Regions from separate parts of the Paenibacillus sp. LjRoot153 genome, predicted to be linked through region 2. Evidence: a T-box and tRNA genes for the amino acid it is inferred to sense, from the RefSeq annotation. Region 2 holds a T-box; the other holds one or more tRNA genes.

Region 1 (16,082 bases), 6.3 Mb from region 2:
GAGGTCAGCGGTTCGATCCCGCTTGGCTCCACCAAAACACATTTTAAGACAGGAATTTCCAAGAAATTTCGACTTGAAATGCAGTGATGAGATGTGATAAAATAACTTTCGCCGCTGAAATAGGGCGAAGATAATGGAATCACAGAAATACGTTGTTCCTTGAAAACTAGATAACGAAACAAAATGTAAAGTAAGAACTTAGGTTGCTTGATCTTCGGATCTTGCAAAATCTTTAAATGTTTTTTTCTAGGTTAAGCTAGAAAGAGCACACGGAGGATGCCTAGGCACTAGGAGCCGAAGAAGGACGTGGCGAACGACGAAATGCCTCGGGGAGCCGTAAGCAGGCTTTGATCCGGGGATGTCCGAATGGGGGAACCCAGCTGTGGTAATGCGCAGTTACCATGTAGTGAATACATAGCTACATTGGAGGCAGACCCAGGGAACTGAAACATCTAAGTACCTGGAGGAAAAGAAAACAAAAGTGATTCCGTCAGTAGCGGCGAGCGAAAGCGGAATAGCCCAAACCAAGGAGCTTGCTCCTTGGGGTTGTAGGACCTCGATATGGGGTTAGTTTGGTAGGCGAAGTGATCTGGAAAGGTCCGGCATAGAAGGTAAAAGCCCTGTAGCCCAAACTGAACGAATCCCCTAGAGGTATCCTGAGTACGGCGGGTCACGTGAAACCCCGTCGGAATCCGGCAGGACCATCTGCCAAGGCTAAATACTCCCTAGTGACCGATAGTGAAGCAGTACCGTGAGGGAAAGGTGAAAAGCACCGCGGAAGCGGAGTGAAAAAGAACCTGAAACCGTGTGCTTACAAAAAGTCAGAGCCCTCTATATGGGTGATGGCGTGCCTTTTGTAGAATGAACCGGCGAGTTACGTTCCCGTGCGAGGTTAAGTTGAAAAGACGGAGCCGCAGCGAAAGCGAGTCTGAATAGGGCGCTTTAGTACGTGGACGTAGACCCGAAACCGTGTGATCTACCCCTGTCCAGGGTGAAGGTGAGGTAACACTCACTGGAGGCCCGAACCCACGAATGTTGAAAAATTCGGGGATGAGGTGGGGGTAGCGGAGAAATTCCAATCGAACTCGGAGATAGCTGGTTCTCCCCGAAATAGCTTTAGGGCTAGCCTCGGATGTTGAGTTGTGGAGGTAAAGCACTGATTGGGTGCGGGGCCCGCCAAGGGTTACCAAGTCCAGTCAAACTCTGAATGCCACAAACTTAAATCCGGGAGTCAGACAGTGAGTGCTAAGATCCATTGTCAAAAGGGAAACAGCCCAGACCATCAGCTAAGGTCCCCAAGTGTGTGTTAAGTGGGAAAGGATGTGGAGTTGCACAGACAACCAGGATGTTGGCTTAGAAGCAGCCACCATTGAAAGAGTGCGTAATAGCTCACTGGTCGAGTGACTCTGCGCCGAAAATGTAACGGGGCTAAACACGCCACCGAAGCTATGGCTTGCACGTATGTGCATGGGTAGGGGAGCGTTGTATGTACGTTGAATTCTGACCGTAAGGACAGGTGGAGCGCATACAAGTGAGAATGCCGGTATAAGTAACGAAAAGATCAGTGAGAATCTGATCCGCCGAAAACCTAAGGGTTCCTGAGGAAGGCTCGTCCGCTCAGGGTAAGTCGGGACCTAAGGCGAGGCCGAAAGGCGTAGTCGATGGACAACAGGTGGAAATTCCTGTACCACCGTAGCCGTTATGAGCAATGGAGTGACGCAGAAGGATAGTGACGCGAGCTGATGGATGCTCGTCCAAGCAGTGAGGCTGGTTAGTAGGCAAATCCGCTAACCGTAAGGCTGGGCTGTGATGGGGAGGGAAATTTAAGTACCGAAGGTCATGAGTTCACACTGCCAAGAAAAGCTTCTAGCCAGGCGAAGGTGCCCGTACCGCAAACCGACACAGGTGGGTGAGAAGAGAATTCTAAGGCGCGCGGAAGAACTCTCGTTAAGGAACTCGGCAAAATGACCCCGTAACTTCGGGAGAAGGGGTGCCTCGGTAGGGTGAATAGCCCGAGGGGGCCGCAGTGAAAAGGCCCAAGCGACTGTTTAGCAAAAACACAGGTCTGTGCGAAGCCGCAAGGCGAAGTATACGGGCTGACGCCTGCCCGGTGCTGGAAGGTTAAGAGGAGTGGTTAGGGGGCAACCCCGAAGCTATGAATTGAAGCCCCAGTAAACGGCGGCCGTAACTATAACGGTCCTAAGGTAGCGAAATTCCTTGTCAGGTAAATTCTGACCCGCACGAATGGCGTAACGACTTGGGCGCTGTCTCAACGAGAGATCCGGTGAAATTTTAATACCTGTGAAGATGCAGGTTACCCGCGACAAGACGGAAAGACCCCATGGAGCTTTACTGCAGCTTGATATTGGACTTTGGTACGATCTGTACAGGATAGGTGGGAGCCTTTGAAGCCTGAGCGCCAGCTTGGGTGGAGGCGCCGTTGGGATACCACCCTGATCGTATCGGAGTTCTAACCTAGTACCGTGATCCGGTATGGGGACAGTGTCAGGTGGGCAGTTTGACTGGGGCGGTCGCCTCCTAAAATGTAACGGAGGCGTTTAAAGGTTCCCTCAGAATGGTTGGAAATCATTCGCAGAGTGCAAAGGCATAAGGGAGCTTGACTGCGAGACCTACAAGTCGAGCAGGGACGAAAGTCGGACTTAGTGATCCGGTGGTACCGAATGGAAGGGCCATCGCTCAACGGATAAAAGCTACCCTGGGGATAACAGGCTTATCTCCCCCAAGAGTCCACATCGACGGGGAGGTTTGGCACCTCGATGTCGGCTCATCGCATCCTGGGGCTGAAGTAGGTCCCAAGGGTTGGGCTGTTCGCCCATTAAAGCGGTACGCGAGCTGGGTTCAGAACGTCGTGAGACAGTTCGGTCCCTATCTGTCGCGGGCGTAGGAAATTTGAGAGGAGCTGTCCTTAGTACGAGAGGACCGGGATGGACGTACCGCTGGTGTACCAGTTGTCTCGCCAGAGGCATCGCTGGGTAGCTATGTACGGAGGGGATAAGCGCTGAAAGCATCTAAGCGCGAAGCCCCCCTCAAGATGAGATTTCCCAGTATGTAAGACCCCTTGTAGACGACGAGGTTGATAGGTTCGAGGTGGAAGTGCGGCAACGTATGCAGCTGACGAATACTAATCGGTCGAGGGCTTAACCAAAATTCCTAAGTAAATACTTTACGTGAGTTTCGTATCTAGTTTTCAGGGAATACTATTCCTGAATCGTATATATATCTTGGAGAGATACCCAAGTGGCTATAAGGGGACCCTCTGCTAAGGGGTTAGACTGCGTAAGTGGTGCGAGGGTTCGAATCCCTCTCTCTCCGCCAGTTCCAAATATATATACACTTTTATGTGGCGGCGTAGCTCAGCTGGCTAGAGCGTACGGTTCATACCCGTAAGGTCGGGGGTTCGAGCCCCTCTGCCGCTACCATAAAACCAAAACACCAGATGGAGGCTTAGCTCAGCTGGGAGAGCATCTGCCTTACAAGCAGAGGGTCGGCGGTTCGATCCCGTCAGCCTCCACCATATTTTACGCCGTTGTAGCTCAACTGGTAGAGCAACTGACTTGTAATCAGTAGGTTGGGGGTTCAAGTCCTCTCGACGGCACCATTTTTATGGTAAACCTTTTGTAGCATGGAGCTGTGGTGTAGTGGCCTAACATGCCTGCCTGTCACGCAGGAGACCGCGGGTTCGAATCCCGTCAGCTCCGCCATTTCTTTTACAATTAATGTAGGACATGCTATAAATAATCATTTGGCTTTGTAGCTCAGTCGGTAGAGCAGAGGACTGAAAATCCTCGTGTCGGCGGTTCGATTCCGTCCAAAGCCATTGAGATGGTTGTATTGCTTTGGCAGTACGGGTATCTCGTATCTGGAGGCTTAGTGAAGTGGCTAAACACGGCAGACTGTAAATCTGCTCTCTTCGAGTTCGGTGGTTCGAATCCATCAGCCTCCATTTTCCCTACGAGTCATTAGCTCAGTTGGTAGAGCACCTGACTTTTAATCAGGGTGTCGTAGGTTCGAATCCTACATGACTCACTTTTATAAGCAAACGTTCAAGACCGTAGGGTCTTTTTTTGTTTCCATTATATATAGAGAAAAGCATCCTGCGATAGGATGCTTTTTTTGCTGTTCAGAGCTTGTCTGCGACAGACTGCATTTTTTGTTCCATCGAGGCGGGCTTGTCGCGGCGATCATCGATTTTGATGGACGTGGAAACACGCGCAGCTCCATGCAAGAAGGGAACCTCGTGGACAGCACGGATGACCTCGAATAAACGGTCTAGGGGGCCTTCCAGGATGGTACCCATGGGTGTCATTTGAAAGCGGATATCAGTATGTCGCTCTAATTCTTTATGGAGGTCAGCAACATAGCCACTCAGGCTGGTTGTGGCTGTTCCGATGGGGATGATGGTGAATTCAGCTATTGCCATAGGGACACAGGCTCCTTCCTTTCGTGTACTTGCAGTTAAGGATAACAATCAGGAGCTTGCTAGGTCAATGATGTAATCCGCTGTTCGTGCTGCTAAGGCCATTACGGTAAGCGTAGGATTGCCTCCACTAGAGGTGACGAATAAGCTAGCATCGCATATGAAAAGGTTCGGTATGTCATGACTTTGACCATAGGAGTTCACCACCGATGTCTCGGGGTCATTGCCCATCCGGCAACCACCCATTAGATGTTGGGTATCTGGAACGACATAGGAGATTTCCCCACCAGCGGCGCGGAGGATCAACTTCATATTTTCAACAGCATGATTAAGGAGCTTGAGATCGTTATCGCAGTAATTGAAGGCTAAGGAAGCCATAGGTATGCCATATTCATCTTTTTCATCAGATAATGCTACGTGATTGTTCCAGTTAGGGAGTACCTCTCCGACCATTTTGAGACGACCATAGAAGTTGTAATCCTCCATAACTTGTCTGAAGGACGAGCCCCATAACGGAGCCTCAGTGGCCTTGCGAATGCCTTCTGCCATCTCAATAGGCCGTGAACCGTGAGAGTGAATGGTATACCCGCGGACAAAGCCTCTGCGTGGATCTGTCTCATAGAAATCTTGGGTAGATGCGAGCACAGGTGTTCCTTTGTACAATCGGACTTCCTCTTCAAATTTGGCATAAACGTCGTTGCTGCTATGCGTCATAATCGCTCTGCCTACCCATCCGCTGGAATTGGCTAATCCATCGGGGAACTGTGGTGTGGCGGAGTGCAGAAGCAAACGAGGTGTTTCAACCACATGTGAGCAGAGGATAACGGTTTTGGCCCGTTGCCGATAGGTTGTGCCTTCGTGAACGAAGAGAACCCCGCAAGCATGTCCATAATCATTAACTTCGATTTGAGTGACTCTGCAGTCTGCTAGAATCTCTGCTCCAGCTTGAACGGCTTTAGGGATATGTACGGTCAATGTGCTAAATTTTGCATTAGGCATGCAGCCTTGAAGGCAGAAACCACGATTCGTGCAGGCAGAACGCCCTTCCAAAGGCGTAGATAGGATCGCTAATGGTGTAGGCGCTGATTGAATACCAAGGGATTTGCAACCTTTGTGAAATAAGACGGCATTGGGGCTTAGGGAATCAAGCTCTGGAAAAGGATAGGGCCCCTGAAAGTTTCCCCAAGGGAAATGCTTCGGGCCTGATACGGAGATTTCTTTTTCGATTCTCGTATAGTACGGCTCCAAGTCTTTGTAATGAATCGGCCAATCTTCTCCAACGCCATCAATGGCCTTCGTTTTGAAATCAGATTCATGAAATCGCAGAAAAACGCCCGTAAAGTTCTGGGTGCCACCGCCAATCCCTTTTCCAGATAGATGCTTTCCAGTAACGAATGGCAGGGGAGCATCAACGAGGCGTGTATCCTCCCAAGCTAGGCGCTTCATACTGAGTTCATCACTTGCAAAATCCTTCTCAGGATTGCGCCAGGGCCCCGCATCAATTACAACCACTCCGAGTCCGGCTTCGCTGAGTTCTTTGGCTAGAACGCCTCCAGCAGCACCTGCCCCTACGATGACAATGTCTACGGTTTCATCTTCATAACGCCACTTCATGATCGTTTCGCAGCCTCCCAGGACTCTAGTTGGTCAGGACTATGGAGGGTATATCCACGAGGATAAGCAGGTCCTCCAAACCCAATTTCAGACCAAACCAAAGGATGAGCATAGTAGGCTTCAATGCTGAGTTGAAAAAGTTTCTGAAATAAGATTTTTTGGGGAATGCCATCCCAATTTTTTGTAGGTGGATAGCTATCATTGTTAATTTGAAGCATAATGCTTCGTTGGTTCATTTCATCTAACTCAAAGAATGGCTGACTGTTCGCCAACCATCCCGTTTCATCAATCGCTTTGAGTCCTTGACGTAAAAGTAGTCGAATCGGAGGTGTGCCCACTTCCCGTTGTCCTTCGCCTATATTTTCAGATAATACCTGATCGACATGGTTAATGACGTATTGAATGATTTCTCCGCGATGATCGTCCATAAGAAGCGAACACCAAGCACGAAGCGTTTCTGCCTCAATGACTGTTACATATCCGTATGAGTGTTCACGAATAAGTCGAGCTTTCACAATAGATCTCGTGTGTAAATCCCATTCACTACTCTCTTCCATGACATCATAGGTTGGATAATGATTATGATCTTTCATGCTTGTCACCTCCACAGTTAACGAGAATAAAACCAAAAAGTGCTACTACAATTATTTCCAAATTCACGAAGAATATGAGGATGGCACCTATGAAGTTGTATTTTTCAAGGAATGAAGGAATTGGCACCAATGCCAAAGTAATGGATGTTAGGAAATATTTTAGGAATGAAAGTCTTTTCATTACCATGGTAATCTTGTTGTAGTAACTGAGAAGTTTTCCATTTTAACCAATTCACCTAAGAGAGCACGTACAGGAGGAAATACAATGTTTAAGATTCTTGCACACCGCACGCTAGGAATAACTGCTGCGATCACGATCGCATTATCAGCAACAACTGCTGTTTCTGCTTATGCCGCAAATGATGATATGGATGCCGTTTCTTTGGCCAAAAAGTTGGTTGGCGTAGACTACTCCAAAAGTGACGAAACACCATCTGCAGGATTTGATTCATCAGGACTGATCTATTATGTCTATGAAACGTTAAATTACACAGTACCTAGAACTTTAGCAGGTCAATTCAACATGAAATCAACGAAAATCACGAAAATAGATAAAGCTGAGCCAGGTGACGTCTTGTTCTTTGGTAGTGGTTCAAAGCCAACGTTTGCTGGGATCTATGTGGGCCAAGGTAAAATGGTCATGGCATCCCAGAGCAAAGACGAAGTCGTCACTCGCAAGGTAAGTGAGCTTAAGGGCAGCTTTATTGGCGGAAGAAGTATTCTTTCAGCGAAGGATCGTTTGAAAGCCGAGTTGATCCTAACTGCTCAGAAATATCTTGGAACTCCCTACGTATTTGGTGCAAAATATGGGCAAACCAAAACAATGGATTGTTCTTCTTTTACAAAAACTGTGTTTGCTGACTACGGGATTACACTGCCACGTGTTTCTCGCGATCAGGCTAAGGAAGGCACTTTCGTTAGTAAAAGCAATTTACAAACAGGAGACTTGGTTTTCTTTACAACGCCTGATTCCGGTAAAAAAATTGGACATGTCGGTATTTATGTTGGTAACGGCATGATGATTCATACGTATGGTGAAGGTGGTGTCAAATTCACCTCGATTAATAAAGAATGGTGGGCAGATCACTACGTAACTGCTCGCCGCGTAATCAAGTAGAACCTCTTTAATGTAGACCCTCTTGTCAATTATGACAGGAGGGTTCCTTACGATTCACAGGAATAGGCAGACATATGGTACAATAGAGAGATAAATATAGAAGATGCTATAGGTAATAAGGAGTGAAGGCAGATGATTTGGGAGCATGTCAAAGAGCGATTGGAAGCGGTTTTACAGTCGCCAATACAGATAAGCCTGATACCGGATTCCGAATGGCACCAGCTTGTGGAGGATCAGGGAGAAGGTCAAGAAGCATTTAGTCGTAGTGTGATCCGAGGACAGGAAGTTCTTTTCTTCATTTCACAGGAGCATAAAGAAGTTCGTGTCCTGAAGATAGATGGGAGTAAGTTGTCTATATCAGAACGCAAACTCATCGAACTTACGATTGAATCTAAACAAACTGTGGAGAAGAAGCAATTCGGCTCTTATCTGTCGGAAGATGAAAGAAAGTCGAATCAATTAAGAGATTGGCTGCTGCAGCAAATGGAACGCGGTACAGGCCACGCAGAGCTTCCTGATGCGCTTGCTTCACAGTCATCGTTGTATTCAACCAAAATCCCCCTATTGTTGTATGGGGACTATCCTCAGAACCAGCGTGTCTCCTATACGGAGCTTAAGAAGCTGTTGGAATCTTTTTTTGAAGCGGAGATTATTCTGATTCCTTTACTGGAAAAAGAATGGTTAATCCTTGCGCCAGAGGTTCTTATTACTAGCGGCAGCGAAGAACGTGATGGGGACGAGGAAGAAAGTGTTGAGCAAACCCTTGATGCACTAGGCTCAGGCTTGTATGAGATGTTAGCAAATGAATGGGTAGGCGAATGCCATCTAGCGATTGATTTCCCTGTGAAACCGGCGAAGTCTATGTTTGCTACCGTGCTTAAGCTGCGTGAGACCATTATGCTGGGCCGATCCTTCCATGTAGGCAGCTTTATTCATCTGCGTTGGGAGCTTCGTCTTGAGAAGCTGCTGCACCTTATAGAGGAAGAGGAGAAAACCGATTTCCTCGAGCAGGTGCTCCGCGGCACGGATCATGTGCTGGATAGCGAGACGGTAACGACGCTGGAGCATTTCTTTACACTAGACTGCAATGTTAGTGAAACGGCGAAGAAACTTTATATTCATCGCAATACACTGCTTTATCGGTTGGACAAGTTCAAGAACGAGACGGGACTGGATGTTAGAACGTTTAATCATGCAGTTTTGGTACGACTGGCCTTGCTATTGTACAAAGTAACGAAAAGAAAGTGATTTTTTTGTAGGGATTGTGCATAGTCAGTCCGCCGTTCGTAGGGTAAGATGTGTATATAGAAATGTTGATAAATAAAGCATTTGAACGATAAATTGTAGGGGGAATGAAATCATGGCAGGCGTACGTTTAAATCATATCGTTAAAAGATATTCTGGTGCAGAAGAATCAACAGTTAAAGATTTCCACCTTGAAGTTGCTGACAAAGAGTTCGTAGTTCTTGTTGGTGCATCCGGTTGCGGAAAATCCACAACTCTTCGTATGATCGCAGGTTTAGAGGAAATCACTGAAGGTGAACTTTACATCGGAGACCGCCTTGTAAATGACGTAGCTCCAAAAGATCGCGATATCGCGATGGTATTCCAATCCTACGCTCTTTATCCGCATATGACTGTTTATCAAAACATGGCATTCGGATTGAAACTTCGTAAATTCAAAAAAGCTGATATCGATGCTCGCGTTCGCGAAGCAGCGAAAATTCTAGATATCGTTCACTTGCTTGATCGTAAGCCAAAAGCACTTTCTGGTGGTCAACGTCAACGTGTTGCCTTGGGTCGTGCGATTGTTCGTGAGCCACAAGTATTCTTAATGGATGAGCCGCTTTCCAACTTGGATGCGAAACTTCGTGTACAAATGCGTGCGGAAATCACAAAACTTACAAAACGTCTTGGTGTTACAACAATCTACGTAACGCATGACCAAATCGAAGCTATGACAATGGGTGATCGTATCGTTGTTATGGATAAAGGTATTATTCAACAAGCTGCTACACCAGAAGAAATCTACAACTTCCCAGTGAACATGTTCGTTGCAGGCTTCATCGGATCTCCATCCATGAACTTCATGTCCGGAACATTGGTATCTGAAGGTGGCGGTGTATTCTTCAAAGCAGGTACTGTCAATGTTGAAGTTCCAGCTGGTAAAGCACAAGTTCTAAAAGACAAAGGATTTGTTGGCAAAGAAGTGATTCTGGGAGTTCGTCCAGAAGATATTCACGAAGAGCCAGTATTCTTGGAAGCTTCCCCGAAAACAGTATTCAACGTTAACGTTGAATTGACTGAGAACTTGGGTCACGAAATGTACTTGTACTTGAACGGTATCGGCGCTAACACAGTAATCGCGCGTGTTGACGGTCGTTCCGGAATCAAAGAAGGTACTAACGTTAAATTGGCACTAGACATGAACAAAGTTCATTTCTTCGATAAAGAATCAACACTTTCCATTTTGGTTAACCCAAACCTATAGGATTGTACTGAAAGGCCAGCCGTTATCGGCTGGTTTTTTTGTATATTTCCAGGTTCATGAACACAGTAGTTGATTTCAATTAGGTATTCCATTACGATGAAACTATTGGAAGCCTGCGTGCAACAAGGGAAGCATATGGTACATAAGCAAATTCGGAGGAGTTAGGACAATGGCCAAAAAGGTAAAGGTTTCCGAAATGATGGAACAGCTACATATGGAAGTGTTAGCAGGAGAGGGTGGACTGAAGCGTCCGATAACAACTGGTGATCTGTATCGTCCTGGTCTTGAAATGGCCGGATATTTCAATTACCATCCCAAAGAGCGAATTCAGATGCTTGGTAAAACTGAGATTACGTTTATAGAGATGTTGACGACGGGTGTCCGGAGAAATCGGGTTGAGCAGCTTTGTGCCCCTGAGGAAACGCCGTGTATTATTGTAACGCGAGGACTGGATGTTCCGGTTGAATTGCTCGAAGAGGCGACAAAGCGTGATTTGCCGGTGCTGAGGACGCAGCTTTCAACGACGATTTTTGCAAGTCGATTAACGGGCTTTCTTGAAAATAAGCTTGCTCCCAGCACGACGATCCATGGTGTACTTGTTGATGTCTACGGGGTAGGTATGTTGATTACCGGTAGCAGTGGAATCGGAAAAAGTGAAACCGCGCTTGAGCTTGTGAAACGAGGGCATCGACTGATTGCGGATGATGCAGTAGAAATTAGGCAAAATGGTGATAAAGTATTAACAGGTAATGCCCCAGAGTTGATTCGTCATTTACTTGAAATCCGCGGCGTAGGTATCATTAATGTCATGACGCTATTCGGTGCAGGGGCGATCCGTAATGTGAAGAAAATTTCGGTTGTTGTGAAATTGGAAAATTGGCAGCAAGAAAAGCAATATGATCGTTTAGGCTTAGATGAGGAGCTAACGCGGATTATCGATACCGATCTGCCTCTAGTTACGATACCTGTTAGACCAGGTCGAAACTTAGCCGTCATTGTTGAGGTTGCTGCGATGAATTATCGATTAAAGCGTATGGGTTATAACGCGGCGCTGCAGTTTACGAATAAGCTGACAGAATCGTTAAATGAAGATTTTGAGGATTTTGATTGAGAACCGACGTAAAGTTCACCAAATAAAGGAGTGGAACTATGTTAGAAAGTATTGCGTTCTCCTTAGGGCCGATTCATGTAAGGTGGTATGGCATTATTTTAGGAACAGCCGCATTGATCGGTTTAATGTTGGCAATCAGGGAAGGGAAACGATTCAAAATCGTACCTGACTTCTTCATGGATTTATTGTTAATTGGGGTTCCTTCTGCCATTATTGGGGCTAGAATTTATTATGTAGCTTTCCAATGGGCAGATTATAAGGATAATTTATGGGAAGTATTTATGATATGGCACGGTGGGATTGCAATTTATGGCGCTCTAATCGGGGCTATTATCGGTACTTCATTCTATATTCGTGCCAAAGGATACAACTTTTTTCGAATTGCTGATATTCTTGCGCCAGGTTTAATTGTTGGACAAGCGATTGGTCGTTGGGGCAATTTCATGAATCAGGAAGCTCACGGTGGTCCGGTAGAAGAGTCGTTTTTGAGAGATAGCTTGCATTTACCAAATTTTATTGTGAATCAAATGAATATTGAGGGGACATTCTACCACCCTGCGTTTCTCTATGAATCGATATGGAGTTTTGTAGGACTGCTGGTGTTGTTCTGGCTTCGTCGTAGGCCGTTTTTACGGGCAGGAGAGCTATTTCTAAGTTATTTCATCTGGTATTCGATCGGTCGTTTCTTCATTGAAGGGATCCGTACGGATAGCTTGGACATCACGGGGCCAGGTTGGTTAGCTTCATTGATGAATGCGTTATGGTCACCTATGAAAGTCGTGTTTGAACCAGGCGTATTGACGTATGGAGGGAATATTCGATTCTCCCAACTGCTTGCACTGCTGATTGTCATTGCGGCTGTGATCATGATTATCATTAGAAGGAAAAAAGGCTTTGCCAATGAACGTTACTCGGATCCGATTGTATCTACGCTGGCGCTTGATAAGAACAAAGTAGTCAAAGAAGAAGAGACAGATAAAGGAGTCAACTATGATTCAAACCGTACTATTTGATTTGGATGGCACGATTGTAGACACGAATGAGTTGATTGTGCAATCGTTCTTGCATAGCTTGGAAGGCGAAACACCGGAACCTATTAGTCGGGAGCTTATTATTCCTAATATGGGGCGGCCGTTAGTAGAGCAAATGGAGTTTTTTACAGGCAAGAAAGAAGTTGAAGCGCTCATTAGTAAGTATCGTACGTTCAACCTTGCTAAACATGATGAGCTTGTGCAGGAATTTCCGAACGTACGTACGGTGATGGCGAAGCTTCACGAAAAAGGTATCAAAATCGGTATCGTAACAAGTAAAATCAGAATTACCACATTGATGGGACTTAAACTTTGCGGGTTAGATGATTACGTCAGCGTTATTGTAACAGTGGATGATGTAAAAGAGCCAAAGCCGAGTCCTGAGGGTATCTTTGCAGCGCTTAAAGAGCTAGGCAGCTCAGCTGAAGAAGCAATGATGGTAGGCGATAGTCATTATGATATTGAGGCTGCTCAAAATGCAGGAGTTACTTCTGTCGGTGTATCCTGGTCCTGGAAGGGGCGCTCATATTTAGAGCAGTACAACCCGGACCATATTGTCGATGATATGTTTGACCTGTTGCCGTTAGTGGGGATATCGTCGGATGTGAAGGCAGATTGAGGCAAACAGAGAAGTATCCAGTAGACGGCCCGAATGCGCTATGGCAAATTTACCAAACGGTGAGTAAGTGGAAGGCCATGCGAAATTTCGTTTTTATTCAAATTACCCGTTATTCGCCATCGTTGCGGTTGAAAAACTGGATATATCGTCGTGTTCTGGGAATGACGGTTGGTGAGCACTCGGCATTTGCCTTGATGGTGATGGTTGATGTGTTTTTCCCAGAGCGGATCTACATTGGGAGCAATACAATAATTGGCTATAACACGACGATCCTGGCGCATGAGTATTTAACGAAGGAATATCGATTAGGTGATGTACGTATTGGATCTCATGTGATGGTTGGAGCTAATACGACAATCTTGCCAGGAGTGACGATTGGCGATTATGCGATTATTGGCGCGGGCACTGTCGTTCATAAAGATGTAGCACCGAATAGCTTCGTGGCAGGTAACCCGATGCAGGTTATTCGATCGGGCACAGCCTAGTATAAGAAATATAAATGTAGTGGACTTAACATCGTTGTGATGTTGGGTCCATTTTTTGGTTGTGATGAGGAAAGCCATGCATGCAATTTGCCCTCATAGAATCTCGAGAAAACGACTAATTAAAATAACTTATTGGGAATAGTAAAGACGCAGTAAAATTATAGGTTAAGGGAAGGTGTCGATGAAGTGCAGCATTGGAATCGTAGTAAAAACACAAAAGTGAAAAAAGGTAACTTTGGATGGTCTATAGGGAAGCATGTGGGTGTAGTGATTCTAGCCTTTATGCTGATGTTATCCTTGCCAACTACGAGCTTGGCTGTAGGCAAGCCTGCGAACGGACCAGATGTGTTCGTTATCCAAGGGATGCTGAAATCACTAGGTAGCTATTCTGGTGATATTAACGGTTACTACGATAATGCAACTGTACAAGGAGTAAAGTATTTTCAGAAAAAACACGGGCTGCCGGTAACCGGCGCTGTTGATAGCCGCACGCTCGAATCAATTACCTATAGCTATATGAGGCTTAAGGGTGTTGGACAGGGCCAAGGCGGCGGTAAAGGCGGAGGCAAGGGCCAAAGCGGTAGTGGAGGCACTGGCGGAGGCGGAGGCCAAGGCGGCGGTGGAGGCACTGGCGGAGGCAAAGGCCAAGGCGGCGGTGGAGGCACTGGCGGGGGCAAGGGCCAAGGTGGCGGTGGAGGTACTGGCGGAGGCGAAGGCCAAGGCGGCGGTGGAGGTATTGACGGGGGCAAAGGTCAAGGCGGCGGTGGAGGCACTGGCGGGGGCAAGGGCCAAGGTGGCGGTAACGGAACTGGCAGCGGCAAGTTCGAAGGTGGCGGTAACGGAGGAGGCCAAGGTCAAGGACCGAGTGCAACTCAAACACCGGGACCTAATGGTGGACCGAAGCCCGTACCATACGGCGGTCAATCGCCAGCACCGAAAGGTGGAGCAACACCTGCTCCATATGGTAACGGTAACAGTAACGGGCAAAATGGACAGGCGCCAAATGGTAACGGCAATGATCAATTTCAGTCCCCAAATGGCAATGGTAATGGCCTAAATGAAAATAAAGCTCCAAATGGTGGTCAACTACAGGCACCTAATGGTGGCGGTAAAACACCGAATGGAGCAGTGGAGGAAGACTAGTTCTAGATATTCATCTTGAAGAGGGCATGCTGCCGCGACAGCATGCCTTTTCTTATTGGGGTCATCGCAGAGATAGACCAGATACTGTTGACGACGTATGGGTTTATATGCCATTCTTAAAGCGCTGAACAAGGTGTAGACGATTGACGGTCCTAAAAATACGTGTTAAAATAGCCGTACATTCTTTATTTTGGTAGTATGGTAGAACGTTAACGCACTAAAGTATTTGAAAAACAATAAATTGAGAATAACTGATTATACTCCTACTTATAGAGGTGAGACGGTGTCGAAGCCAAAAGTATTTGAAAAACCGTTAGGCGCGAAAGATTATTTACCTGATGCGGTTACGAAACTCAGAAATATAGAATTCCGTGTATTGGCCTGTATGGAACGCTGGGGTTACAACCAGATTATTACACCTACACTTGAATATTACGATACAGTTGGCGTTGCAAGCTCGACAGAGGATAAGAAACTGTTTAAGCTACTAGATCGCAAGGGGAAAACACTCGTCCTGCGCTCGGAATTAACGGCGCCTATCGCGCGAGTAGCCTCTTCACTTTTAAAAGAACAAGAGTTTCCACTACGTCTTTCTTATCATTCGAATGTTTTCCGTTCGATTGAAGAAGAAGCGGGTAGAGATTCAGAGTTCTATCAAACTGGTGTTGAGTTGATTGGTGATGCTACATCTGAAGCGGATGCTGAAGTTGTGGCGCTAGCGATAGCTTCTTTACAAGCAGCTGGTGTCGAGAAATTTAAGATTGCGCTTGGTCATGTTGGTTTTCTGAACGGATTATTCCAAGAAACATTGGACGGGCGCACCGATGCGCAGCTTTCTCTGAAAGAGCATTTACTCGGCCGAGATTACGTAGGATACCGGGAAGCGATTAAGACACTTTCCCTAGCGCCTGACGTTGAGCGTGAGCTGAACGGAGTGCTAAGGCTTCGTGGCGGTGACGAAATCTGCGAGCAAGCTCGTATGGTTTCGCAGCATCCAATCGCACAGGACGCGATCCGACATCTATGTGAAGTGTGGGATGTGCTGAAAGCTTATGGTGTTAGTGAGCACGTGGTGATTGATTTAACGATGATTGGGGATTTCTCCTACTATACAGGTATGACGTTTGAAGGTTACGCCGCTGAGTTGGGCTTCCCGGTTTGCAGCGGGGGTCGGTACGATAATTTATTGAGTCAGTTTGGGCGTCCTGCTCCAGCAACAGGGTTTGCGTTGAAAACTAATCGAATCCTTGAAGTAACAGGCAAGGAGCAGGTGAACCAACCGAATCGTGTGCTTATTGCCTACGATGCGGAGCATCGCGAGGAAGCGTTGCAGCTGGCGAAGAATATGCGAAGCGATGACGAGATTAATCAGGCTCGTGTGGTTATCACGCAGCTTATAACGAACGGTCAGATCACTGGTCAATCTACAGCGGGATATGA
Region 2 (16,082 bases):
TCACGCCCGATTGACGGATAGCGAGGTAGCAACTTATAAACAATCTCTTCGCCTGCCGCTTCCAAGATAGGTAATAGTTCAACTTCAAGCACATAAGTGTCGTCCAGATCACGCTGTTGTTGCGCAGTCGGATGTAGTTGACCTACACGACCAATGACTTTCGGACCTTCAGCGGAAACAATTGAGATCTCTGCTGTGCGACCTGGGTGGAAGCCTTCTGGTGCTGCTGACGTGTATGTCAGTCCCTTAATTCCAAGGTACCCAACTAAACGATCGAAAATCCCTTTGATGTCGTAAAAATCAACAGCTTCTGACTTCTGAGCCCAGTGCGCTTGGCGACGTTTGCCTGTCAGTACGATAGACAGTAACAGCTTTTCTTGCGGCAGAGCCGTAAGTGCTGCTTCGTCAGTAATGAATGCTTTGCCAATTTCGAAAATGGCGACATCATCCATCGTACGATTACGATTATAGCTAACAACATCAAGCAAATGTGGAACTAAGCTAGTACGCAGCTGACTACGGTCTTCGCTCATCGGCATCGCTAGTGAAATTGGCTTCGCAGTCGGGTATAGACCAGGAATAGCATCTACTTGCGCTTGTGGATTCACTTCTGCACCTGCGCCACCGTGTGAACGCGGGTTTGTGAAGGAATACGTAATCACTTCATTCAATCCGCTTTGCGTCAAGATATTCCGTGTAATCCGGCGGATGGATTGCTCTTTGGATAGTGACCCTGGCGTCGTAACACCGGTCATCAAGGTTGTTGGGATGTTATCGTAACCAAAGAGGCGTGCGACCTCTTCGATCAAATCGACATCACGCGTAATGTCTCCGCGGCGGCTCGGCACATGCACGAGCAGCTTGCCTTCGCCAGCTTGCTCGAATGTGAAGTGCAAGCGCGAAAGGATTTGCCCCATCTCGGTCAAGGAAAGCGCTGTGCCGAGATAGTTGTTCACGCGGTCAGCTGCAAGCTCGATGCTGACCGACTCGTGGGTTCCGCTAACGGCTTCTACGATGCCGTCAGCGACTTTACCACCTGCGTATTGCGCAATCAGCGCAGCAGCACGGTTTAGTGCCGGAATCACCGATTCCGGGTTCACTTCTTTCTCGAAGCGAAGGCTCGCTTCGGAACGCAGACCTAGCTGGCGCGATGTGCGGCGCACAGAGCTGCCAGCGAACTTTGCGGATTCAAGCAGGATCCGCGAAGTTCCGTCAGTCACTTCGGAGTTGGCTCCGCCCATAACTCCAGCGATTGCAACAGGCTTGGTGCCGTCCGTGACGAGCAGCATGTGCGGTTCAAGGGTACGTTCCACATCGTCAAGCGTAACGAGCTTCTCGCCAGCTTCAGCGAGTCGTACATCGATGTGTCCGTTATTCAGCTGCTCCAAGTCGAACGCGTGAAGCGGCTGGCCGTATTCCAACATCACGAAGTTCGTGATGTCGACGATGTTGTTGATAGGGCGGATGCCCGCAGCCATCAAGCGGTTCTGGATCCACAGCGGAGAAGTGCCCACGCGCACGCCTTCGATCAGGCGAGCTGCGTAGTGCGTACACTGCTCAGTCGCTGTGATTTTCACGCTGATGCGGTCCGCAGCCTTCACGCCGGCAGCTCCTGCCGTTTGCAGCGCAGCTTCCGCATCAGGCAGCTTAACTTCGCGGCCAAGGATCGCCGCGATCTCGTAAGCAGCCCCGAGCATGCTCAAGCAATCGGAGCGGTTTGGCGTCAAGTCAAGCTCCATGACTTTATCGCTAATCGCCAATACATCTAGAATTGATTGGCCAATTTCCGTATCCTCAGGCAACACCAAGATGCCTTCTTGAATTTCTTTTGGAAGCAATTTGTCGTTAAGCCCTAGCTCTTTCGCGGAACAAATCATACCTTGTGATTCCACGCCACGCAGCTTAGCGCGTTTGATTTCCAGTCCGCCTGGAAGGACAGCGCCGATCATCGCGACAGGAACCTTTTGTCCAGCATCAATATTTTTGGCACCACACACGATTTGCAAGTCTTCCCCTTGCCCTGCATCGATCACGCAAACGCTAAGTTTGTCGGCATCAGGGTGCTTTTCACGGGATTTTACAAACCCGACAACAACGTTAGATACACCTTTATTGCGATCCTCGACGATATCCACTTCGATACCGCTGCGGGTTAATTTTTCAGCTAATTCTTCGGCTGTGAAACCTGATACGTCAACATATTCCGATAACCATTGATAAGAAACTTTCATGCTTGATACCCTCCTTTTCCTAATGCTTACACATGTAAAAATTGCTTTAAGAAACGCAAATCATTCGTATAGAAATGACGAATATCTTCGATGCCATATTTCAACATAGCGATACGCTCAACACCCATACCGAATGCGAAGCCTGTGTATTCCTTCGGATCATAGCCACCCATTTCAAGAACTCGCGGATGAACCATTCCCGCTCCGAGAATTTCCAACCAACCTGTTTGCTTACACGTACGGCAGCCTTCGCCGCCACACATCGCACAACTCACATCGACCTCAACACTCGGCTCTGTGAAGGGGAAAAAGCTTGGGCGCATACGAATTTTCGTCGTTGGTCCATACATTTCTTGTACGAATTGAAGCAATGTCCCTTTGAGATCACTCATCCGCACAGTGCGGTCAATGACCAGACCTTCAATTTGTTGAAACATGTGAGAGTGAGTCGCATCGTCGTCATCGCGGCGGTAGACTTTGCCTGGACAAATGATTTTGATCGGAACTTCACCTTTACGCTTCTCCATTGTTCTTACTTGAACAGGGGATGTCTGCGTGCGCATCAAAATTTCTTCTGTAATATAGAACGAATCCTGCATATCACGAGCCGGATGATCCTTCGGCAGGTTCAACGCTTCGAAGTTGTAATAGTCTTGCTCAACCTCTGGACCCTCCGCAACGGTGTAACCCATCCCTATGAAAATGTCTTCAATTTCTTGAATGACTTTGCTTAGAGGATGCACAGCACCTTGCTGTGAAGGACGTCCTGGCAATGTAACGTCGATCATTTCCGCACGAAGTCTATTCTCTGTTTCTTGCTTCGTGTAAGCTGCTTGTTTCTCTTCAATAACAGCCTCAATCGCTGCACGCACATCATTCGCCACTTGGCCGATGACCGGTCTTTCTTCTGCGCTTAAAGCGCCCATGCCACGAAGAACCTCGGTTAATGGTCCTTTTTTACCTAAATATTTAACTCTTAAATCGTTCAGCTCCTGCTGACTTCCTACGCCGCTTAGCTCCTGCAGCGCTTCCTGCTTCAAAGCTTCTAACCGCTCTTTCATCGAAATCCCTCCTGAATTAGGCCTCTGAACCGCCCTTTATGAAAACACAAAAAAGACTTTCCGCTCCCTCGCAAGGGACGAAAAGCCGTGGTACCACCCTAATTAGATTCGTCTATGTCCAGTTGACAAATAAACGAGTCTCACTTCATTCCAGATAACGGACGATGTGTCCGGTTCCCTCTACTGAGAAGCCGCTTCGCGCTTCTGTTCAAAGGACTGCTCGGGAGTGAACTTCCACAGCCTGATTCTCGGGGCCAGCTCTCAATCATCGGCTTTCCCTCCCTGTCAAGAAGCACTGCGTACTCTTCTCCGTCAAAGCATTTCCACGTATATGTACCAGTTATTATATGCAAGATACAAAGGATATGCAAGTACATCACTCCTTGGTTTTCTGAAATTTTCAGAAACACCCTATTGACTTCATCCATTGACAGGTTTATATTTTACTTAAACAATTTAAATATTATTTGATTTAATTATTATATTGTTTAATTATTAGACAATTCTAACAATTTGCAAGGAGGTTATCACTTGGAAGATGAATTGACTGACTATACCAATCGCTTCCGCACAACATTTGAACTGGCTCATCGCAAAATAACGCAAAGAGTCCTCTCAGAATTGAATTCGGAGTTAACAGCTCCTCAATTATTCATGTTAGCGATGATTTCGAAGGAACAGACACCAAAACAATCTCATCTGGCCGATAAATTGGGCGTTAAACCAAGTGCGATTACGGTCATGATTGACCGGCTTGTTCAAAGTGGACACGTTATACGTAAGCATCATGAGACGGATCGCCGAATTGTTCTGGTTGAAAATACGGCAGAAGGCAGCGCAGTCCTCGCTCAAGCTAACGATGTCCAGAAGAAAGTGATTGCACGCGGCTTATCACAGCTTCCCTCAGATGAACTTCATGTCTTCGTAAGTGCGTTCGAAAAATTCACCTCATCGTATTAATTTTATTACATCAAAGGAGTGATACAGATGGTAAGTATTCAAAAAGCAGATCCAAAGGATCTCTCGGAAGAAGCTGCACCTGAGCTCAAAAATAGGGGACTCCTCCTCACCGGCTTGATCATTGCTATGCTCTTCGGGGCTTTGGACGGTACGATCGTAGGAACAGCAATGCCGCGTATCGTCGGTGAATTCGGCGGACTTGGGCTGATGACTTGGTTAACGACAGCTTACATGCTGACTTCCACCGTTATCGTACCTATCGCTGGTAAACTGGCTGATTTAATGGGCCGCCGCGTCATCTATGTAACAGGACTTATTATCTTCATCGTTGCTTCAGCGCTTTGCGGAATGTCTCAGAATATGACTGAACTTATTTTGTTCCGCGGTTTGCAAGGTCTTGGCGGTGGTATCATGATGCCGATGGCCATGATTATTATTGGGGATTTATTCACTGGTAAACAGCGTGCCAAATGGCAAGGTGTTTTCGGAGCGATCTTCGGTTTATCCTCCGTTATCGGGCCGCAAGTCGGTGGCTGGATCGTAGATGCTTGGGACTGGCGTTGGGTGTTTTACATTAACCTGCCTGTTGGTATTCTAGCTGTTATTCTGATTTCTATTGCTTTACCGAAGCATAAATCAGTAGGGAAAGTTAAGTTTGATATCCCAGGTATCGTCACGATGATTGTCGGTGTAGTGAGTTTACTTCTTGCTCTCACGTTTGGCGGTAGTGAGTATGCTTGGGGCTCATGGCAGATTATTGGTCTGTTCGCACTAGCTGTCGTGTCATTAGTTTCCTTCGTATTCATTGAAAGTAAAGCACAAGAGCCAATCCTTCCTGTTCGTTTGTTCAAAAATAGAACCTTCTCCACCATTAACGGCGTAGGCTTCCTGATGGCGGTAGGAATGTTCGGTGCTATTATGTTCGTTCCTCTCTTCATGCAAGGGATTGTCGGTATTAGCGCGTCAGCTTCTGGAACCGTCATGACACCGCTCATGATTACAATGATTGCTGCCAGCGTCGTTTCAGGCCAATTAATTGATAAGATTGGTGTTCGTAGACAAATGCTCATCGGTATGATTGTTATGGCTGTTGGCTTTGTTTTCCTTAGCACAATGGGTATTTCTACGACGAAGTTGATAGCATCCAGCTACATGGTTCTACTTGGTTTAGGAATGGGTCTTGTCATGCCAATTCTGACACTCGCTTTACAAGAAAGCTTCCCGAAATCAGAGCTTGGTGTGGTAACGTCTTCCAGCCAATTTTTCCGTCAAATCGGTGGTACCTTCGGGATGACGATTCTCGGCGCTATTATGAATCATAAATCAACAGTTTTGCTTGAACAAAACCTAGAGCCAGTAGTGAAACAGTTTCCCGCGGAAGTAGGGAGTCCATTAATTGATATGATCCATAAGAACCCGCAAACTCTCTATTCCTCCCTGTTAAGTCCAGAGGCAATGGCCAAATTGCCAAAAGAATTAGTGGAGAAATTGCCAATCATTAAAGATGCGCTTGTCTCCTCTCTTCATCAAGTGTTTATCTACGGACTGGTATTCGTGCTACTCGGCGCGGTCCTTACGCTATTCGTTGGGAACATCAAACTTTCCGAGCGCAAGAAGAAAAATAAAGGCGACGCTGAAGAGAACCAAGTATCACCTCATCTCGCTTAATGCAAGAAAAAGCTCCCTTCCTCTAAATGAGGTCGGGAGCTTCTTTTAATGTTATTCAATTGTCCCCATTTGACTAAGCGGGAAAATGCGAAATACGGCTTTGCCGATAATATCCTTTTCAGCTACAAAAGGTGTCACTGGCCACAAATGAGAATCATAGCTGTCATTGCGATTGTCGCCTAAGAAGAAATACTTCCCTTCAGGCACAGTTACTTGATGAAAAGTATATGTCATAGGTGCTTGGATATAAGGCTCGTCTACCTTGGCTCCGTTCCTGTAAAGAGCACCATTTTTGATCTCGATCGTATCGCCAGGCAGTCCGATCAGACGCTTCACATAGCGGTCCTCATTCCCCTCAATTGGCGGCCAAAACACAACAATATCACCGAATTCAAAGTCGGTTAATGGCTTCATTTTCTCAACAATCAGCTCGTCTTGTAATTGAATAGTTGGCAGCATGGATCCTGTTGGAACAGTCATCGCTTGCGCAACATACGTATTAACTACAAGCGCAATAATAATAGCAAATGCTATAGTAGGCACCCATTCTTTCAATAGGCTTAGCACATATTTTTTGATCAATAGAACCAACATCCTTTCGCCTTAAATTATTTCTATTTACACCGTAACCCATTTATGGAAAGCTTACATTAAGATAAAATAAATAAAATGTTGTTGTATAATGAATTTGGATAACCTAATAAGGAGAGTGCTCGACATGAAATATCGTAGACTTGGCAAAACAGACCTGAAAGTTTCCATCGTTGGTGTTGGCACTTGGCAATTCGGCGGTGAGTGGGGATTAACCTATACACAAGCAGAAGCGGACGCTATTCTGGATCAAGCAGCAGAGCTTGGTATCAACTTAATTGATACGGCAGAATGCTATGGTGATCACCTCTCCGAGTCATTTATCGGTAATTATTTATCCCGCCGCGATCGCGATAAGTGGGTTGTAGCGACGAAATTCGGCCATCATTTCCATGATTTATTCACACGAACTGATGAGTTTAGCGCCGAAGCCGTCATTAAGCAACTTGACGCATCTCTACAAGCTTTACATACGGACTATATTGACTTATACCAATTCCATTCTGGACCTGATGCTTTATTCGATAATGATGATCTATGGACGACCCTTGATAAACAAGTGCAAGCTGGCAAAATCCGTCACCTTGGCACCTCGATCGGCAGCAATGCCAATATTCATCAGACCGCGGCTTCAAGCAAAGTGAATGCCAAAGCGATTCAAGTTGTCTACAATCGACTGGACCGCGCGCCGGAAGATCAGGTATTCCAATCTTGTATCGATCAAGACCTTGGTGTACTCGCACGTGTACCTCTTGCCAGCGGCTATTTAAGCGGTAAATATAAGCCAGGCGCTGTATTTAGTAACACGGACGTTCGTCATCGTCACGATGCGGAAAGTGTCAAACAGAAGCTGGAAGACGTTCAGCGCATTCAGCAAAATGAAGTGCCTGAAGGCATGGACATGGCGAAATGGGCATTGGCTTGGTGCTTAAAGCATGATGCAGTAACTTCTGTTATTCCAGGCTGTAAAAACCCAGAACAAGTAATTGCAAATGCAGCAGCAACAGAGCTCATCAGCGACAATCATCCGCAAGCTTGGAAAGCCTAGAGAAGAGGAAGGACTGACTTCACCATGTCTCACCAACAGCACGATGAAACCTGGAAGGAGCTTCACACTCACATCGACGAATGGGTTGCTGTTAGCAAAACGCATACGTCGGATGGTCATGTCGCTTCCTACATCCCTGAGCTAGCTAACGCTTCTGGAGATATTCTCGGTATATGCATTATGGATAGCGAAGGGAAAACCATCATGTCAGGTGATTCTGACTTTCGCTTCACCTTACAAAGTATTTCGAAAGTTTTTTCACTTATACTTGCACTTATGGATAATGGCGAAGACGTTGTATTCTCCAAAGTTGGGATGGAGCCGACTGGCGATGACTTCAACTCGATGCTGAAGCTCGAGCTTATCGAGCCAGGCATCCCTTTCAATCCGCTAATTAATGCAGGAGCGATTGCGATCTCTTCTTTAATTGCAGGGAATAACACGGATGAACAGGTCGATCGTATTCTTCATTTCTTCAGGGATATTGCGGATAATCCTTCGCTTTCCATTAATCAAAACGTGTTCAAATCCGAGTCGGATACCGCTCATCGCAATCGTTCCTTAGCTTATTTCCTTAAAGATAACGGTGTCTTGGATAAAGAAGTAGACGAAGTCCTTCGTGTCTACTTCAGCCACTGCTCCATCGAGGTGAATTGCACGGATCTTGCCAGAATGGCCCTCGTACTCGCTCATAACGGCGTAGATCCGATTCGCAAACAACGCCTTATTCCGCGGCGCTTCGTACAAATCGCCAAGACCTTCATGTTTACCTGTGGGATGTACAATGCCTCCGGTGAATTTGCCATGAATGTCGGGCTGCCTGCGAAGAGCGGCGTGTCCGGCGGCATCCTGACGATGGTGCCAGGACAATACGGTATCGGCATCGTTGGACCCTCACTGAACCGTAAAGGCAACAGCACTGCTGGTGTACATCTGCTTGGCATCCTTTCGCAGGAGTTCGACTGGAGCTTGTTTTAACGCGACTACCTACATGCAAACAAAAAGAACCTTCCCTTTCCGACTTTCGTTCAGTCTCGGGGGAAGGTTCTTTCTTAACCATTTACCATCATTGCATCGATTGCTTGATGCGTTGGAGGGCTTCTATCAACTCATCCACTTCTTGCTCATTCAGTCGAATCGTCACATAGTTCGGTGAAATGCCGCCGTCATTGACTTCAATTAGAGCGGAATCATCTTTGTCATCGAGTTTAACGGAAAGATGGTCTTTATCTAGAATTTGAACCCAAGCCATCGTCATCCTCCTCGCTTATCTAATCTGCCTTCTCAGGCTTAATACACAATGAAGTCTTTGGTATACACCGTCTCATTATCTTCGGTATCCATGACGCGCATTTCTAGCTCCCAATTGCCTCTAAATGGCAGATATGGCCCTTCCGATTTATAACTAAATTTAGCAAAACCGTAGGACTCCTCTTCCTTCGTATCTTTATAGATCGTTAACGGAATAGAGATCGGTGCAATCTGCTCATCATCCTTATTATGCAAAATCAAGAGAACCTGCTTAGGTTGACCTGATTTTTCAGGCAGCCATACCTTAGCGACGAAGCTGTTATTGCCCGGAATTTTAGGTGTAATATCGACCGAAACATGGACCTTCTCTCCCATCTGATGCCACTGAAGCGGCTCATTAGAAGGAATGGGTGCCATATACGTAAGCAGTCCGACAAGCACAACAATGATGACCATAAGGGATAGATCTAGTTTCACCCAGACGATCGATTGATTCACTTGCTTTTTGCGAAGGAAGAGTCGAATTACGAACCCCAACACGGCGACAAGCACCACCACGCCTACTTTCACAAGCAAGAGGATCCCCCAAGTTGTGTACGTTAAATAACGCAGATTCGGTAAAAATAGCAAGACAGAAAGGATCCCTGAAACGGTTAAAACAAGGATCGAAATCAATGCGAATTTGGAAAACTTTTGCATATAACTACCGAGCCCCGTCTTGTTATGACGCCATTTCGCATACAGCAAAATTAATCCGCCAACCCAACAAGCTGCGGCTACGAGATGAATAAAATCGAGCCCAATCGTCGCCCACAGAGGTGAGAAGGAAGCTGCGTGGCCGCTGAAGCTTTTGACTGCCAAAAGGGCCAAGGCCCAAGCCACATCCAACCATGCCGCCCTGCCCAGCAAAACAAAACCTAGGAATGATAATACGAGAAGCAGTACCCAAGAAATTCCAATATTCGTCGCGCTTAGCAGCTGCCATATTTCATCCACACCGCCGCCGCCCAAAAGATCCTCTATATGAGTGAAAATGAGCAGCAATAAGGCAACAATATGTCCGCGTTGAAGATTGAGCGACCAGGTAGAGACCGATTTCTGAGCTTCTTCACCTTGGGTTCTCACCAATCTTAACCAGAATGCCCAACCAGTCAAGGCCAACAGCATAAGAAACCATAAACCACGGGAGGCGTATTGCAGCAACCCCTTGGTCGTCAGCGGCCCTGCACTGTGATCGTGTCCCGTATGAGCGGATGGTACATCGAGCAAATCCTCCTGAGGCGGGTTCCCGACCGTGATCGGATAACTTCCACCCACAGGATGACCATCTGCTGAAATGACGTGATAACTAATCAAATACACGCCTTCTGCCAGCTTCGGCAAATCCAGCTTGATCCCCATCTGATCCTTATTCATTATCGCTTTGCGATTCGTTATCTCAGCTCCGCTATGATCATATACCTTAATATAAAAGAGTCCGCTGTCTAATTGTTCATTAAACGTGACGGACACCACAGCAGGCGAGCTTTCAAGCTTGGCTCCCGCTTCTGGTGTCGCTTCAACTAATGAGGCATGTGCAGAGACTGATTGGGGCGCAAGGAGAGCACTCATAAACATGATCGCTAACACAGCAATTAAGCCTACTGGCAGTCGCAGGAACCACATTTTAGTTCGTTGTTGTAGTAATAATCTCGTCATTAATATCCCTCTAATCCGCTATCGGTCTACGGCCAGCAAACCCATCTTGCTCTCCGTGATAATAACGAATCTGATCCTCTCCTTGCTTCCAACAAAGCAACACTTCTTGTCCATTCATGACTGCTGGGAAATCAACAAGTCCCGTATCGATATCTTTTAGCTCAATGCCTGTCTTTTGAAAGCTTTGAATGAGTCCACGCGCTTCAATTTGAAGAAATTCCAACGCTGCTTCCATGACGAAAAAGGGATCCTTTTCCGAGCTGGGCATCGAAGCGTATTCATTCTTCTTATGGCGTAACTCCATATATTTGTCCTCAAATTCACGCTTCAAGGCTTGCATCTTCTTCAGTTCTTGATCAACAAATGGCAATAAATAATTGGCTTCTTCCAAAGAGAACCATCTCTTCTCTGACATAACGCACCTCCATATCCTTTATTTTAGCAAAAATACAAACGAACTACGAATTCCACTAATCCGTCTCAGCCTTATCGTGAACGTGATGATGCCCATGATGATGGCTGTGTCCATGACTTTGACCATGCTCGTCCACATGTGTAACAGACAGCTCTGCGTAGGCAACACCTTTTAACACTTGTATGCGTTGCTGCAGCTCTCGAAGCTTCTGCACTTCACCGCGAACGACGAGTATTTCCAAGCATTGCTTATGGTTTAAATGGATATGCATCGTTGAAATAATGGCATGATGGTAGTCGTGCTGAAGATCCATTAGCGTGATCGGTAAATCACGGCTATCGTGGTCATATACCATGACAATTGTACCGGCAACCATTTCAGTTGGCTCCATACTGCTTGAGGTCAAAAGCGCCTTGCGCGCCAGATCACGAATCGCCTCCGAGCGATTATCATACCCTTGTAAGGCAATCAACCGATCAAATTGCTCGATTAGAGACTGCGGCATTGAAATTCCAAAACGTACCAGATTGTCTTTATCCGACATTCATCTTGCTCCTTCATGTGTATCTTCGTATATCATTCTACTGTATCAGAAAGTGCTGGAGTCGCAAACCTCCTTCAAGGTAAATTGAACCACAGACAACTTTCTTAAGGGAGCAAAAACAAAAAAAGGAGAGGACATAGCCCCTCCTTTCCTAGACAAGTTTCATTAACTGTTTGACGCGATTCTCCAACTCCACGAGTGAGAATGGCTTCGTCATATAATCATCGGCTCCCATTTGCAGACCTTTCGCCACATCCGCTTCCTTCTTCTTACCAGAAAGCATCAGTATCTTCAAATCTTTGGAGAGCGCATTCGCATCCGTCTTGATCTTCTCCAAGATGGTAAATCCATCAAGTCCAGGCAAGATGCCATCCAAAATACAAGCATCGAAGGCTTGATCACACAGCAGTTGCCATGCTGCTTCACCATCAGAAACCTGCGTAATAACAATCGGCAAGTGCTCCAATTGCGAGATCAGAATCGCTCTCAGAATCGGATCATCATCAACGATCAAGAGCTTTTTCTTCTGCAGCTGGGCATTCGCATGGGCAACCAGCTTCGTAAATTGTGCACCCTCATCTTCTAAGTCGGCCAGAACAACGCGATTCTTGCCTTGCTGCTTCGCTTGGTACATCGCATCGTCCGCTTTCGCTACCCACTCCGCAACCGTCATCCCTACCTGCCATTCAGCTACTCCAGCTGAGAACGTAATGGAGAACGTTTGACCCTCATTCTGTGCAACGGGCTTCACTCGAACTTTATCTAAAATATCTTGCATGATAGACCTAGCTTGATCCACAGTCGTATTCGGAAGTGCGATTACAAACTCTTCGCCGCCAAAACGAGCCAATAAATCTGTCGAACGCAGATTGACCTGCATCAGATGAGCCAAGCCTTGGAGCACCAAATCACCTACGTGATGTCCATACGTATCATTAACACTTTTGAAGCTGTCAATATCGATAAACACGAGAGAAATTGGCGCTGGGTAGCGCTCAATGCGCTGCAGCTCTAATCCAATCTGCAGATCAAAATAGCGGCGATTAAACACACCTGTCAGCGGGTCGCGGAAAGCCAGCTGTTCAAAATTTCGGGTCCTCTTGAGCAGACCGTAGATGCGCGCAGCCAATTCCTCATATTGGAATGGCTTGGTCACATAATCATCGGCCCCTAAATGGAAACAACGAACTTTATCGCTGATATCATCACGTCCAGATAACACGATAAGCGGCAGCCATTTCAGAGTAGGATCTTCTTTTAGAAAATCAAATAGCTCATAGCCAGACTGTGGGTGCATCATAAGATCTAGCGTAACAAGATCATATGTATGCTCACGCAGTATTTTTTTTGCTGACTCTACATCAGCGGCTTCATCAACGATACAATCATCCAGTTGCAATCGTCTAGTTAAATAAGAGCGAAGCGCATCGTCATCATCTACTAGTAAAATACGACTTTTGAGAGTTCGAAGCATCGAGCCTGTAACAGGATCGTTCTCCTCATCCATCTGAATTTCCGTTAAGCCGATATCCAGCTCCATTTTCAATTCAAGCAATAATTCAACCGTTCGTTCAATGCTTTCATATACCGGGCTCGTCGACAAGAGCGACTCATGATCCTGCTTCTCAATGGCTAGAGTCCATTCCCATTTCCGCACCATGTCTTCCGCCAGTTTACCAATTCTCATATAACCAAAGACAGGCGCACTACCTTTGAATGTATGTGCAATCCGATAGCATTGTTGCAAATCCTCTAGATTTGGCTGCACCTGAACCGCTGTCAGCAAGGACTGCAACTGCTGCAGTTGCTTGTCAAATTCACGAATAAACAGCTTTCTTCCTTGTTTAAGGATTCTTGCATCTCGATCGGATTCTGAAGCTGAATCTTTGGATCTCTCTATATTCCTATGGCTCATAGCAGACAATCACCCTTTATAAGCTTAATCTAACTGATCCTAGTGCATCCTTATTCAACCTGGCGTTGCAATAGCTGCCCGATGGTATCTAATAATTGAAGTGGACTGAAGGGCTTTACAATGTATGTCGTGACACCCGCAGCCTTCGCTTTCTCTTTATCTTTCTCCAGCGCTTTGGCTGTCAGTAGAATAACTGGCAAGTCCTTATTCACATTATCACTTTGTCTCAACCAAGAGCAAACCTCTACGCCCGTGCGTTCCGGCATCATATAATCCAGAATAATTAAATCGTAGGCTTCCTTGCTGAGCTGCTCGATCGCTTGTTGACCATCCTCAACCTCCGTGATGACGTATCCCTCATCAGATAACGTCTCCGTCAGAAGAAAGCGAAGTGCCAATTCATCGTCGGCTAGCAAAATTTTGTAAGCTGACATGTTCTCTCTCCTCGAGTCCATAAATTAGTATTAATTATAGCATCATATCTGAGGCCAAGATAGGAGAATGTCGGAAAAACTCGAATAAAATCACGCCTTCTTATTGTGCAGATGAGATTTCCAAGAGGAGCCTTGAATAACTGGAAGTCCACGCGGATCAGGATAGCAATATACCCAACCTTCTTTCTCTCCGATGGCATCTTTTACCCAAATTCGCTCGTATTCATTATCCGTATGACCTGGACTGTAGTACGTTTCCAAAATGTCCATGGCAGCCAACCCCTCTTCGGTAACTTCAATCCACTCTCCCTCAACCACATATTCATCATCTGTACGAACTAACGCAGGGTAAGGTCCTACATCATATAAACGTCCATGGATCGCGCCAGGTTGCACTTCCAATAAATACGGAGAGACCACAAAATGATTGCTTTCCCCCACCAGTAACGTGCCATATACAAATACAGATATCATCTCTCTATTCCTCCTAAACATTTACATCCGCTGTATGAATGATTTCGGCATGGAAACTAGGATTTCCTACAAAAAAAAAAAAGCAGCATCACGATGGATGCTGCTGCTATGCCTGATTGGCTGTTAATTCACGTGTTTTAACAATAATTTTGCGGATACTGTCTTCGGACAAATGAAACACCTTGATCAGCTCCAACACTGTCGAACCCGTCTGATACAACCGGAAAATCTCACGATTTCTCCGCTCAATAATGATGCGAGTGCCGTTATTTTCTCCCCAGCCTGCACGTTTCTGCTCTTTCTTAGGGATATACACGATCTCGCCTTGGATATATTCTTGTAATTGTTTTAATAGGTTAGGGGGAAGAACATCTTTCCCGTTCTTATAACTCATGGATGAAAACCTCCTCAAATTGTGCAAAGCTTAACTTTGACTGATTTGCAGAGAGTATCTTCATCGCCCCTTAACCTCCTACCATTCTCAAAAATGGAATAAAAAAAACACGATCATAATCGTGCCTGTCGGTTGTATATGCAATTATACAATTCAGGTGAACGGTTATTCCACGAATGATATTCAGTTAGGAGACGAGTACCTCTGCGGCGGCCGCAACATTCATCGCTACTGTCATTGTCATTGTGTTCATTAAAAAGCACTCCCTTCACCGTAGTTTATTGTTGTGTTCACTTTGTGTTCACAATTCTCATTATATGTAAAAAGCTTCTCGCTGTCTACTCGTTCGTAAAAATTATGCGAGGGCCTAGTGGCCCCCGCTTGGAACAGTGATCTCTGCTTACGCAGAGATCACCTCTGTTTGCGTTGTAATCACCTTGATCACTCCTTTCCGAAGGCATGGAAGCCGGCCGGCTACATATCTATTTACTCATATTGCTGAGCAGGTCTCAAGTGAAAGAATAGTTATAGGGATTCTTTCCTTGTGAGGGGTCAAGTTTGGGGGATAAGTAAAAAAAGACCTAGTGAATTCGCTAGGTCTCCAGCGGCATCACTGCGATGCCGCCTCGCTCTAACAGCGCGCGGATATCGCGCGCGAACTCCACGGCGTGCAACCCATCGCCGTGGATACAGATCGTGTCCGCGCGCATGCTCAGTTCCTCTCCCGTGATGGAGAGAACCTTCCCTTCGCGGACAAGCCGCTCCACCTGCGTCGCAGCCTCGGCGGCGCTCTCAAGCAGCGCCCCCGCCTGATCGCGGGGCGTTAAAGAGCCGTCCCGCTGGTAGCTGCGGTCCGCGAAAGCCTCGCTCGCGGTCCGCAGCCCCGCGGCGGTGCCCGCCCGCAGCAGCTCGCTGCCGGGCGGGCCATACAGCGTCAGCTCCGTGCTGACGCTGGCCGTTGCAGCCGCAATCGCGGCGGCTATCTCATGGCGCTTCGCGGCCATGTGGTAGAGCGCGCCATGCGGCTTGACGTGCTGCAGGCGTCCGCCTTCGGCGTGGACGAACGCCTGCAGCGCTCCGAGCTGATACAATGTCAGCTCGTAAGCCTCTGCCGGCGTGATCGCGATCTCGCGCCGGCCGAAGCCCTGCAGATCGGGGAGGCCCGGATGGGCCCCGATCGCAACGCCCTTGCGCAAGCACAGCTGAACTGTGCTGCGCATGGTTGCGGGGTCGCCTGCGTGGAACCCGCAGGCGATGTTGGCGGAGCTGACGTAGTCGAGCAGCTCCGCATCACGGCCGAGGCGATAGGCGCCGAAGCCTTCGCCCATGTCACAATTCAAGTCAATGCGCAGCATGACGATTTCACTCCCCACTTAGATGAATACCACTCCGGCATCA

The links. The T-box of region 2 lies ahead of pheS (phenylalanine--tRNA ligase subunit alpha). A T-box ahead of a tRNA ligase gene usually reads a tRNA of that ligase, here a tRNA-Phe.
Region 1: it has a tRNA-Phe gene. The T-box ahead of pheS (phenylalanine--tRNA ligase subunit alpha) is inferred to sense a tRNA for this amino acid. The anticodon was not compared.

The regions. Positions count from the first base shown of each region.
Region 1 is NZ_CAXUQH020000001.1:277,764-293,845, forward strand. It holds tRNA gene ACSQ8P_RS01220 (tRNA-Ala) at 1-34, shown strand, start outside; rRNA gene ACSQ8P_RS01225 (23S ribosomal RNA) at 250-3,166, shown strand; tRNA gene ACSQ8P_RS01230 (tRNA-Ser) at 3,245-3,336, shown strand; tRNA gene ACSQ8P_RS01235 (tRNA-Met) at 3,364-3,440, shown strand; tRNA gene ACSQ8P_RS01240 (tRNA-Val) at 3,460-3,535, shown strand; tRNA gene ACSQ8P_RS01245 (tRNA-Thr) at 3,544-3,619, shown strand; tRNA gene ACSQ8P_RS01250 (tRNA-Asp) at 3,646-3,722, shown strand; tRNA gene ACSQ8P_RS01255 (tRNA-Phe) at 3,766-3,838, shown strand; tRNA gene ACSQ8P_RS01260 (tRNA-Tyr) at 3,883-3,964, shown strand; tRNA gene ACSQ8P_RS01265 (tRNA-Lys) at 3,975-4,047, shown strand; gene ACSQ8P_RS01270 (MTH1187 family thiamine-binding protein) at 4,142-4,441, opposite strand; gene ACSQ8P_RS01275 (GMC family oxidoreductase) at 4,490-6,052, opposite strand; gene ACSQ8P_RS01280 (gluconate 2-dehydrogenase subunit 3 family protein) at 6,049-6,645, opposite strand; gene ACSQ8P_RS01285 (NlpC/P60 family protein) at 6,911-7,762, shown strand; gene ACSQ8P_RS01290 (PucR family transcriptional regulator) at 7,895-9,010, shown strand; gene ACSQ8P_RS01295 (ABC transporter ATP-binding protein) at 9,123-10,253, shown strand; gene hprK (HPr(Ser) kinase/phosphatase) at 10,423-11,364, shown strand; gene lgt (prolipoprotein diacylglyceryl transferase) at 11,403-12,377, shown strand; gene ppaX (pyrophosphatase PpaX) at 12,355-13,014, shown strand; gene ACSQ8P_RS01315 (acyltransferase) at 13,011-13,499, shown strand; gene ACSQ8P_RS01320 (peptidoglycan-binding domain-containing protein) at 13,719-14,642, shown strand; gene ACSQ8P_RS01325 (ATP phosphoribosyltransferase regulatory subunit) at 14,926-16,082, shown strand, end outside.
Region 2 is NZ_CAXUQH020000001.1:6,586,368-6,602,449, forward strand. It holds gene pheT (phenylalanine--tRNA ligase subunit beta) at 1-2,231, opposite strand, end outside; gene pheS (phenylalanine--tRNA ligase subunit alpha) at 2,258-3,292, opposite strand; T-box leader at 3,363-3,617, opposite strand; gene ACSQ8P_RS28400 (MarR family winged helix-turn-helix transcriptional regulator) at 3,824-4,252, shown strand; gene ACSQ8P_RS28405 (MDR family MFS transporter) at 4,280-5,920, shown strand; gene lepB (signal peptidase I) at 5,972-6,502, opposite strand; gene ACSQ8P_RS28415 (aldo/keto reductase) at 6,639-7,559, shown strand; gene glsA (glutaminase A) at 7,584-8,537, shown strand; gene ACSQ8P_RS28425 (hypothetical protein) at 8,626-8,811, opposite strand; gene ACSQ8P_RS28430 (copper resistance CopC/CopD family protein) at 8,850-10,508, opposite strand; gene ACSQ8P_RS28435 (DUF2203 domain-containing protein) at 10,519-10,923, opposite strand; gene nikR (nickel-responsive transcriptional regulator NikR) at 10,979-11,467, opposite strand; gene ACSQ8P_RS28445 (diguanylate cyclase) at 11,619-13,382, opposite strand; gene ACSQ8P_RS28450 (response regulator) at 13,433-13,816, opposite strand; gene ACSQ8P_RS28455 (gamma-glutamylcyclotransferase family protein) at 13,907-14,290, opposite strand; gene ACSQ8P_RS28460 (CD3324 family protein) at 14,397-14,684, opposite strand; gene ACSQ8P_RS28465 (LamB/YcsF family protein) at 15,278-16,039, opposite strand.